2 regions of the Pantoea sp. Ep11b genome follow, and region 2 is predicted to be linked to the other one. Evidence: predicted binding sites of a transcription regulator. Region 2 holds the regulator's gene; the other holds the start of a gene.
The links. The regulator PurR, encoded in region 2, represses purine synthesis genes. The targets are predictions, from matches to a motif close to CANGCAAACGTTTGCNTG.

Region 1 (4,772 bases), 460 kb from region 2:
CCAGAACCACCTGCTGCAGATCCTGACCATGATCGCCATGTCACCACCGTCCGATCTCAGCGCCGACAGCATCCGTGACGAGAAAGTCAAAGTGCTGCGCTCGCTGCGCCGTATCGACCAGACCAACGTGCGCGAGAAAACCGTTCGTGGTCAGTACACCGCGGGCTTCGTGCAGGGTAAAAAAGTGCCGGGCTACCTGGAAGAAGAGGGGGCCAATAAGTCCAGCTCAACGGAGACCTTTGTGGCGATTCGGGTGGATATCGACAACTGGCGCTGGGCGGGCGTACCCTTCTACCTGCGTACCGGTAAGCGTCTGCCGACCAAATGCTCCGAAGTCGTGGTGTACTTCAAAAACCCGGAGATGAACCTGTTCAAGGATTCCTACTCTGAGCTGCCGCAGAACAAGCTGACGATCCGTCTGCAGCCGGATGAAGGGGTGGATATCGAAATCCTGAACAAAGTGCCGGGTCTGGATCATAAGCACAAACTGCAGACCACCAAGCTGGACCTGAGCTACTCCGAGACCTTTAACCAGTCACATCTGGCTGATGCCTACGAGCGTCTGTTGCTGGAGAGTATGCGGGGTATTCAGGCGCTGTTCGTCCGCCGTGATGAGGTGGAAGCCGCATGGACCTATGTGGATTCCATTATCAACGCCTGGGCTGCCGATGGCGACTCCTCCAAACCGTATCAGGCGGGCACCTGGGGCCCGGTGGCCTCGGTCGCGATGATCACCCGCGATGGTCGCTCGTGGAACGAGTTTGAATAACCCACGTCATGATGAAGCCCGCAACGCGGGCTTTTTTTTCGCCCTGCGTCAGCCCGCCGGAGAGAGAAAAGTGAACTGCTGTTTCAAAATGGCGGCAGGATGATAGACGCTCAGGAAGGGGATCATGTATGGTAGTGACGCAACTTACAGGGCAGGAGCGGATGCTCCATGACCGGGCCGCAATCCCGGTGTTATCAAGCAAGGGGAACTGATGAAAAACTGGAAAATGAGTGCTGAACAGATTCTGACCACCGGACCTGTGGTGCCGGTCATCGTTGTCAATAAACTGGAACATGCGGTGCCGATGGCGAAGGCGCTGGTGGCGGGCGGCGTTAAAGTGCTGGAAGTCACGCTGCGCACGCCCGTCGCCATGGATGCCTTACGTGCGATGATCAAAGAGGTGCCGGAGGCGATCGTGGGCGCGGGCACGGTCATCAACCCGCAGCAGCTGCAGGAAGTTACCGACGCGGGTGCACAGTTTGTCATCAGCCCTGGCGTGACCGAATCGTTACTGAAAGCCGCCGTCGAGGGACCGGTTCCCCTGATCCCGGGGATCAGCACCGTCTCTGAATTAATGACCGGCATGGATTACGGTCTGCGCGAGTTCAAGTTTTTCCCGGCGGAAGCGAATGGCGGGGTGAAGGCGCTGCAGGCGATTGGCGGACCTTTCCCGCAGGTGCGTTTCTGCCCGACCGGCGGTATCTCGCCTGCGAACTACCGCGACTATCTGGCGCTGAAAAGCGTACTGTGTATCGGCGGCTCCTGGCTGGTGCCAAACGACGCGCTGGAAGCGGGCGACTGGGATCGCATCACCCGCCTGGCCCGCGAAGCGGTCGAGGGCGCGAAGTAAGTGATGGCGGTGAGCTTCGGCTCACCGCACACCGTTACCCCTGAACGGTGACCGCCGCTGCGCTGGCAACCGCACGCGCAATCGCCTGAGTGGTGCTGTCACCGCTGGCCAGCGCAACGCCCAGACGACGCTGCCCGCTGATCTCCGGCTTACCGAACAGGCGCAGTTGCAGACCCGCGCCCAGCGCCGCTTCCACATTCACAAACTGTACGTTCTGGCTGGTCAGCTGCGGCAGGATCACGGCGGACGCGGACGGACCATACTGGCGGATCCCGCCAATCGGCAGACCGAGAAATGCCCGGACGTGGAGCGCAAACTCTGACAGATCCTGCGAAATCAGCGTCACCATTCCGGTGTCGTGAGGACGTGGCGACACTTCGCTGAAGACCACCTCATCACCGCAGACGAACAGCTCAACGCCAAACAGGCCATAGCCGCCCAGCGCCTTCACCACCTGCGCGGCCACATCCTGCGCCCGCTGCAGCGCCACATCGCTCATCTGCTGCGGCTGCCAGGATTCGCGATAGTCGCCATCCTCCTGACGGTGACCAATCGGCGCACAGAAATGAATGCCGTCAACCGCGCTGATGGTCAGCAGGGTGATCTCAAAGTCGAAATTCACCACGCCTTCGACGATGACGCGACCGGCACCGGCGCGGCCACCCTGTTGCGCATACTCCCACGCCTGATCAAGCTGGCTGGCGTCGCGGATAAAGCTCTGGCCTTTTCCGGATGAACTCATGACCGGCTTCACGATACAGGGGAAGCCGATTCCGGCGGCGGCGTCATCGAAGCTCGCCTTGCTGTCGGCAAAGCAGTAGCGGGAGGTCGGCAGGGATAACTCTTCGGCGGCCAGACGACGGATGCCCTCGCGATTCATCGTCAGCCGGGCGGCACGGGCGGTCGGCACGACGCGCTGACCCTGCTGCTCAAGCTCAACCAGCATATCGGTGGCGATCGCCTCGATTTCCGGTACGACAAAGTCAGGTTTCTCTTCTGCAATCAGCGCGGCCAGGGCTGCGCCATCGAGCATATTGATCACATAGCTGCGATGCGCGACGTGCATCGCTGGCGCATCGGCGTAACGATCCACCGCGATCACCTCTACCCCCAGACGCTGACACTCCAGCGCCACCTCTTTTCCCAGTTCACCTGAACCTAATAACATCACGCGCGTCGCTGCCGGGCGCAGCGCGGTTCCGAGAGTTGTCATACATTCACCTAAGCAGTCAGAATTCGGCCGCAGTATAAACGAAAACGTTTGCGTTCTCATCCTTCGGCCTGGTCACCCTGCCGTTTGCCTTACTTTTCCCGCTCTGACGTTTCCTGACATCCGTTTCGCCAGGATAGCAGGCTGACACTGTAAAAGGAGTGGATGATGACTAACTGGTTGCAACAGATTCAGTCCGTGCTGGCAAAAAAGGGCGAGGGTAAAGCGGGCGGCAGCTTAAGCGATATGCTCGCGCCCGGTGCGCTGGGCGGTCTGGCCGGGATGCTGGTCGCCAGTAAATCGTCGCGAAAGCTGCTGACGAAATATGGTGGCAAAGCCCTGATAATTGGCGGTGGGGCCGCCGCAGGCGCAGTGCTGTGGAGCAAATATAAGCAGCGGGTCAGCGAAGCGCACCAGAACGAACCTGACTTTGGGGTGGCGCAGACGCCGATCGATAAACGAGCTGAACGCCTGGTCACGGCGCTGGTGTTTGCCGCCAAAAGCGACGGGCACATTGACGATCAGGAGCGCGCCGCCATCGAACAGAATATTCATCAGTCCGGCTACGGTCAGGAGGCGGAACAGCTGATCCAGAGGGCGATGAACCGCCCGCTCGACCCGCAGTGGCTGGCCGCCGATGTCAGAAATGAGGAGGAGGCGCTGGAGCTCTATTTCCTGAGCTGTGCAGCTATCGACATCGATCACTTTATGGAGCGCAGCTATCTCTCTGCGCTGGGCGACGCCCTGAAAATCCCGCAGGATGTCCGCGACGGCATTCAGCAGGATCTCAATGAAGAGAAAGCCCGACTCCCCGCCGGTTAATTTCCGCTGACCAACCGCTGGCGGGGCAGGCTATCGCCCCCGCCAGCGTAACCCTGCTATCCCGCCTCTGGCTTCCGGCTGCTGAAGTGTTACGCTTAAAGATCATGACGTTCACGGAGAGAGATGGATGAAAGCTCCCATCGCAAAAAAAATTCCTCATGAGATGACGCTGCACGGCGAGACGCGCATTGATAACTACTACTGGCTGCGCGACGACAAACGTGAAAACAGCGAAGTCCTTGATTACCTGCGCGCCGAGAACAATTACGGCAAACAGATCATGTCGTCGCAGCAGCCGCTGCAGGATCGGGTATTAAAAGAGATCATCGATCGGCTGCCCCCGGAAGATCACTCGGTGCCTTATGTAAAAAATGGCTACCGCTATCAGAGCCGCTATCAGAGCGGTAACGAATATCCGGCCTATTACCGTCAGCCCGCCGCGAGCGACGAATCCGGGGAGTGGAGCCTGCTGCTGGACGCCAACCAGCGAGCCTCGCACAGCGAGTTCTACACCATGGGCGCGCTGCATATCAGCCCGGACAATCGTCTGATGGCGCTGGCGGAAGACTTTCTGTCGCGACGTCAGTACGGCATCCGCTTCCGCAATCTGGAGAGTGGCAGCTGGTATCCTGAGGTGCTGAGCAACGCCTCTTCCAGCTTTGCCTGGGGTAACGATTCGCGCACCGTCTACTATGTGCGCAAGCATCCGCAGACCCTGCTCTCCTATCAGGTCTGGCGTCATGAACTGGGCACGCCGCAGTCGGATGACCAGCTGGTCTATGAAGAGCAGGATGATACCTATCATCTCAGCGTGCATAAGAGCACCTCCAAGCAGTTCATCCTGATCGCGCTCTACAGCACCAACACCAGCGAAATTCAGCTGATTGACGCGAACTTTCCCGATGCGCTGCCGCATGTCTTTCTGCCACGCCGTCGCGGTCATGAGTACAGCATCGACCATTACGATCACCAGTTTTTTATTCGCTCTAACCGGGAAGGCAAAAACTTCGGGCTCTACCGCAGCCGTTATCTGGATGAGTCGCGCTGGGAGACGCTGATCCCGGCGCGGGAATCGGTGGTAATGGAAGATTTTCAGCTGTTCCGCGACTGGCTGGTGGTGG
Region 2 (4,772 bases):
GGTGGTAAACAGAGGCTGGGTTAATCCGGCCGACACGGCCAGGCTGGCGACGAAGCAGAGTCCCAGCTGCAGCGTATTCTGTAGCGCGGCCGCTTTCCCGGTCGCGTGCGGGAACGGCATCAGCGCGCTGGCGACCACAATCGGATAGATCGCGCCATTTGCCAGCGCCATGCCGCAGAATGGCACCATCAGACCGGCCAGGGTGCTGCTGCCTGAAAGCGCCACGGCGAACAGCGCCAGAATGCTCAGGCTGTAAATCCCCAGCAGCGCGGGCAGGATCTGTGCGCCATTAAAACGGTTAAGCAGGGCACGACAGCCAAATCCGCCAATCAGGAAGGCGAGCGTCTGCGGCACATAGCTCAGACCGATATCGGCGGGTGAAAGGCCCAGATCCGCCAGGATAAAGGGGGAACCGGTCAGCCACGCGAAAAAGCTGGCAGAGCAGGCAGAGTAGATCAGCACATTGCCGCTGTAGATACGTGATTTCAGCAACGTAAAGAAGCCGGGCTGCGATCCTTTCTCCGCCGCCACCTTGCGCACGGCGGGCAGACGCAGGGTCACGAGGATGAGCGCCACCGCAATCAGCGTCAGCACCAGGAAAATTGAACGCCAGTGGAAGTGACCGATCAGCCAGGCGCCCAGCAACGGAGCCAGCGCCGGTGAGAGGGCGACCAGCGGCATGATGGTGGCGAAAACTTTGCTGGCGCGTGCGGCAGGATAGCGGTCCACCACCAGCGCCTGCCAGCTTACGGCAGCGGCACAGACGCCAATTGCCTGAACAAATCGCAGTGTCAGCATCAGGGAAATGTCGCTGACCCACAGCATCCCGGCGCAGCCGACTGCAAACAGCGTCAGACCGGCCAGCAGTACCGGCTTGCGGCCAATCCGGTCCGACAGCGGCCCCCAGAAGAGCTGGCCACAGGCGAAGCCCGCCAGAAAGAGACTCATACTGGCGCTGATCAGGCCGGGCGAGGTGTTAAAGCTCTGCTGCATCGCACCGAAGGCGGGCAGGTACATATCCGTAGCCAGAAAGCCCAGCATACTCAGCAGGGCAAGATAGGGCATAAATCCTTTATTCGATAACATCTGATTCTCATTTTTGCAGAATGAACGCGGCAGAGTGTAAAAGGTGCGTTTGCCGCTGTGAAACGCTAATATTTGCCGATTGCTGTTAAAAATTTTGAAGGCAGATTATGTGGTCGGAATATGCATTAGAGGTGGTTGACGCGGTGGCCCGCGGCGGCAGCTTCAGCGCAGCAGCACAGGAGCTACATCGGGTGCCCTCTGCCATCAGCTACACCGTGCGTCAGCTTGAGACCTGGCTGGCGGTCCCGCTGTTCGAACGTCAGCATCGGGAAGTGGTGCTGACCCCGGCAGGCGAACATTTTGTGCGGGAAGGGCGCAGCGTTATCAAAAAAATGCTCGCTACCCGCCGACAGTGTCAGCAGCTGGCGAATGGCTGGCGTGGTCAGCTGAGCATCGCCGTCGATCGCATCGCTAAACCGCAGCGTACCCGACAGCTGGTCAAAGATTTCTATCGCCACTTCCCGGATATGGAGCTGAGCATCAGTTATGAAGTGTTCAATGGCGTCTGGGATGCGCTGGCCGATGGGCGGGTGGAGATCGCGATTGGCGCCACTCAGGCGATTCCGGTAGGCGGGCGTTTTGCCTTTCGCGATATGGGCACCCTGAACTGGCGCTGCGTGGTCGCGCCCGATCATCCCCTGACGCAGGCGAGCCAGATAGATGATGACACGCTGCGCAGCTGGCCGTCGCTGGTGCTGGAAGATACCTCGCGGGCGCTGCCGCGCCGGATGACGTGGACGCTGGACAATCAGCGCAGGCTGGTGGTGCCGGAGTGGCAGACCGGGCTGGAGTGTGTGCAGGCGGGATTGTGTGTGGCGATGGTGCCCGGCCATCTGGCCAGACCGCTGCTCGACAGTGGCGATCTGGCCGAGCTGACGCTGCCGGTTCCGTTTCCGGACAGTCCGTGCTGCGTCAGCTGGGCAGAAGATCGTGCATCACCGGCGACAGGCTGGTTGCTCAGCTATCTGGGTGATGCGCAGACGCTTAATCAGGAGTGGTTAAGCGAGGATTAACGCCGGTAGTCGCGGAACGGGCCATCGGCGACGGAACGACGTTCGATCAGCGTCGGGTGAACCTCGATGGTCTGCGACACTTCACGCTTGCTGGTAATGCGGTCCAGCAGCATATCCAGCGCCTTTTCGCCCAGCTGGGCTTTCGGCTGATGGACGGTAGTCAGGGCTGGCGCGAAATAGCGCGCGTTGCGCACATTGTCATACCCGATCACCGAAATATCCTGAGGAACGCGTAATCCCATCTCGTCGGCGGCGCAAATCGCCCCCATTGCCATGATGTCACCGCCACAGAATACCGCCGTAGGGCGCTGCTTCTGCGACAGAATCTGCTGCATGGCCTGATAGCCAGACTCCGGCTCGAAGTCGCCCTGAACGATCCACTCGGCGCGCGGCTGGATATTTGCCTCTTCCAGCGCCTTCAGGAAACCGGCATGACGGCCACCCCCGGTATTGCGCTCCATCTGGCCGGGAATGGCGCCAATATCACGGTGCCCGCGCTCAATCAGATAGCGGCCGGCCAGATAACCGCCCTGGAAGGCGTTGTCCAGCACTGTGTCAGTGAAGTCGGCGCGGGATTCGCCCCAGTCCATCACCACCATCGGGATGTTGCGATTCTCTTCAAGCATCTGCAGCAGGTCGTCCGGGTATTCGGAGCACATCACCAGCAGGCCATCCACGCGCTTCTGCGCCATCATGCTGAGATAGGCGCGCTGCTTTTGCAGATCGTTGTGGGCATTCCCCAGGATCAGCGTATAGCCCTTATCGAAGCAGTGATTCTCGACGGCTTCGATAATTTCAGCGAAGTAGGGCGCTTCGCTGGAGGTGGCCAGCAGCCCCAGCGTGCGGGTGTGGTTCACTTTCAGGCTGCGTGCCACGGCGCTCGGTGAGTAGTGCAGTTCCTTGATCGCCTGCCAGACCGCTTCGCGCGTCTCTTCAGCGACAAAGCGGGTTTTATTAATGACGTGCGAAACGGTGGTCGTGGAGACGCCAGCGCGTTTTGCCACATCTTTTATTGTTGCCATGTAAATCAGACTCCGGTGCTTATCTAACTCTCTGATAAGCGTAGTGTTAAACGTTTGCGTCTGCTCAGGGTTTTTTTCGCAAAAATGCAGCGTTGCTGGCCGGTAATCTGACCGCGGGCGACGGAAATCACGCCTGAAAAAAGGTGCAAACGGAATCAGCGTTGCGCGCGTTGCGCAACAAAGGCGGGATTCTAACAAGGCTGGACGGATAACACGAGATTTTTACCGGGTCGTGTGGGAAAATGAAATAACCCTGTGAACTGTGTGACTAAGGAGCAAGCCGTGAGTACCGACCTCAAACTGGCATTAATGACCACCGTTGGCTGTCTGCTGATGATTGTGGCCTTTAGTTTTACCGCCATTCTGCACTGATAAAAAAAGCCGGGATTTTCCCGGCTTTTTTTCTGACTCTGCTGCTGTTCAGCGGATCGTTTTCGGCGTCATCACCCGGCGGGCGCCGATGTAGTGGCGCTGCCAGTAATCTTCCCCTAATGCGCTGATCTGGATATCTTTGCCGGTGCGGGGCGATTGAATAAACTTGCCGTCACCCAGGTAAACTCCGACATGATCGGCGGTGCCGCGGCCATTGATGCGGAAGAAGACCAGATCGCCTTTCTCCAGCGACTCACGCTTGATCGGCGCGGCGTCACGCAGGTGGTACATCTCATTGGCGGTACGCGGGATCTTAAACTTCACCAGATCCTTATAGGCGTACCAGACCAGACCGCTGCAGTCGAAACCGGTGTGCGGAGACGTTCCGCCCCACTGATAGGGTTTTCCCAGCTGACCCATCAGCTTGGTCATCGCCGTTTCACGCGCCTTCTGGTAACGCTGGCGGTGAGATTTGCTCATTTTAATGGTGCCGGTTTCGCGGGTATCCGCGTCGGCGGTTTTCAGCGCACGCTGATGACCATAGCGTTTCTTTTCGTGATTCTTGCTGATGCGGGCGGTTTTAAGCGAGGTCTTCTTAGCGGGTGTCTGTGTCGCGGTGAGTTCAGCTTTTTTCTGTTTTTTAGTTTTGAGTTTCTGAACAGGCGTGACACGCGGTTTTTTCGTGACCGTTTTGACCGGGCGGCGCTTACGACGCTCATCGTCGCGCGCACTCTTTTTCTCTGCTTTATGCGAACTGACGTTCACCGGCGTGTGAGGCGACGCGGCGGCGGTGTTGAAAAACAGTTGCGCAAAGGCCAGCATGAAAAGCGTAATGATTAAACGCATAGTCCGTAAGTAAGTTAAGTTGTCATGGCCACTACGCACCGTGACAAAGTTGAGATTAATCTGATCGAGGATCAGCGCCCAGGCCATTCTAGTCCAGTTCTTTTAAAAACAGTAAGGTCTTTTATTATTAATCTTTGTAACCGCTGAAATTGCGCTGAAAATGAACATTTTCAGCATCTTATATCAGCAAATTTATTACGAATTATTAATCTGTTACCCGCTGTTAATCATCAGGAAACGTAACGCATTGCGGCATAACTTAACCATGATGGCTATTCAGGCGGGCAGCAGGCAAAATCTCGTTTTCAGTCACGCTGTGAAGTCGCTACAATAAACAAACACGAAGTCGCGAATTAAGGAAGGCAATTATGAGTACTGTAGAAAAAATTCAGCGCCAGATCGCAGAAAATCCGATCCTGCTGTACATGAAAGG

Region 1: the regulator PurR is predicted to act here: its motif matches at 2,870-2,887, upstream of purT (formate-dependent phosphoribosylglycinamide formyltransferase).

Annotation. Positions count from the first base shown of each region.
Region 1 is NZ_CP160631.1:2,607,027-2,611,798, reverse strand. It holds gene zwf (glucose-6-phosphate dehydrogenase) at 1-769, shown strand, start outside; gene AB1748_RS12390 (bifunctional 4-hydroxy-2-oxoglutarate aldolase/2-dehydro-3-deoxy-phosphogluconate aldolase) at 981-1,619, shown strand; gene purT (formate-dependent phosphoribosylglycinamide formyltransferase) at 1,654-2,832, opposite strand; gene AB1748_RS12380 (tellurite resistance TerB family protein) at 2,998-3,651, shown strand; gene AB1748_RS12375 (prolyl oligopeptidase family serine peptidase) at 3,779-4,772, shown strand, end outside.
Region 2 is NZ_CP160631.1:2,143,730-2,148,501, forward strand. It holds gene punC (purine nucleoside transporter PunC) at 1-1,086, opposite strand, end outside; gene punR (DNA-binding transcriptional activator PunR) at 1,194-2,099, shown strand; gene purR (HTH-type transcriptional repressor PurR) at 2,096-3,121, opposite strand; gene AB1748_RS10205 (YnhF family membrane protein) at 3,404-3,493, shown strand; gene AB1748_RS10210 (C40 family peptidase) at 3,542-4,339, opposite strand; gene AB1748_RS10215 (Grx4 family monothiol glutaredoxin) at 4,705-4,772, shown strand, end outside.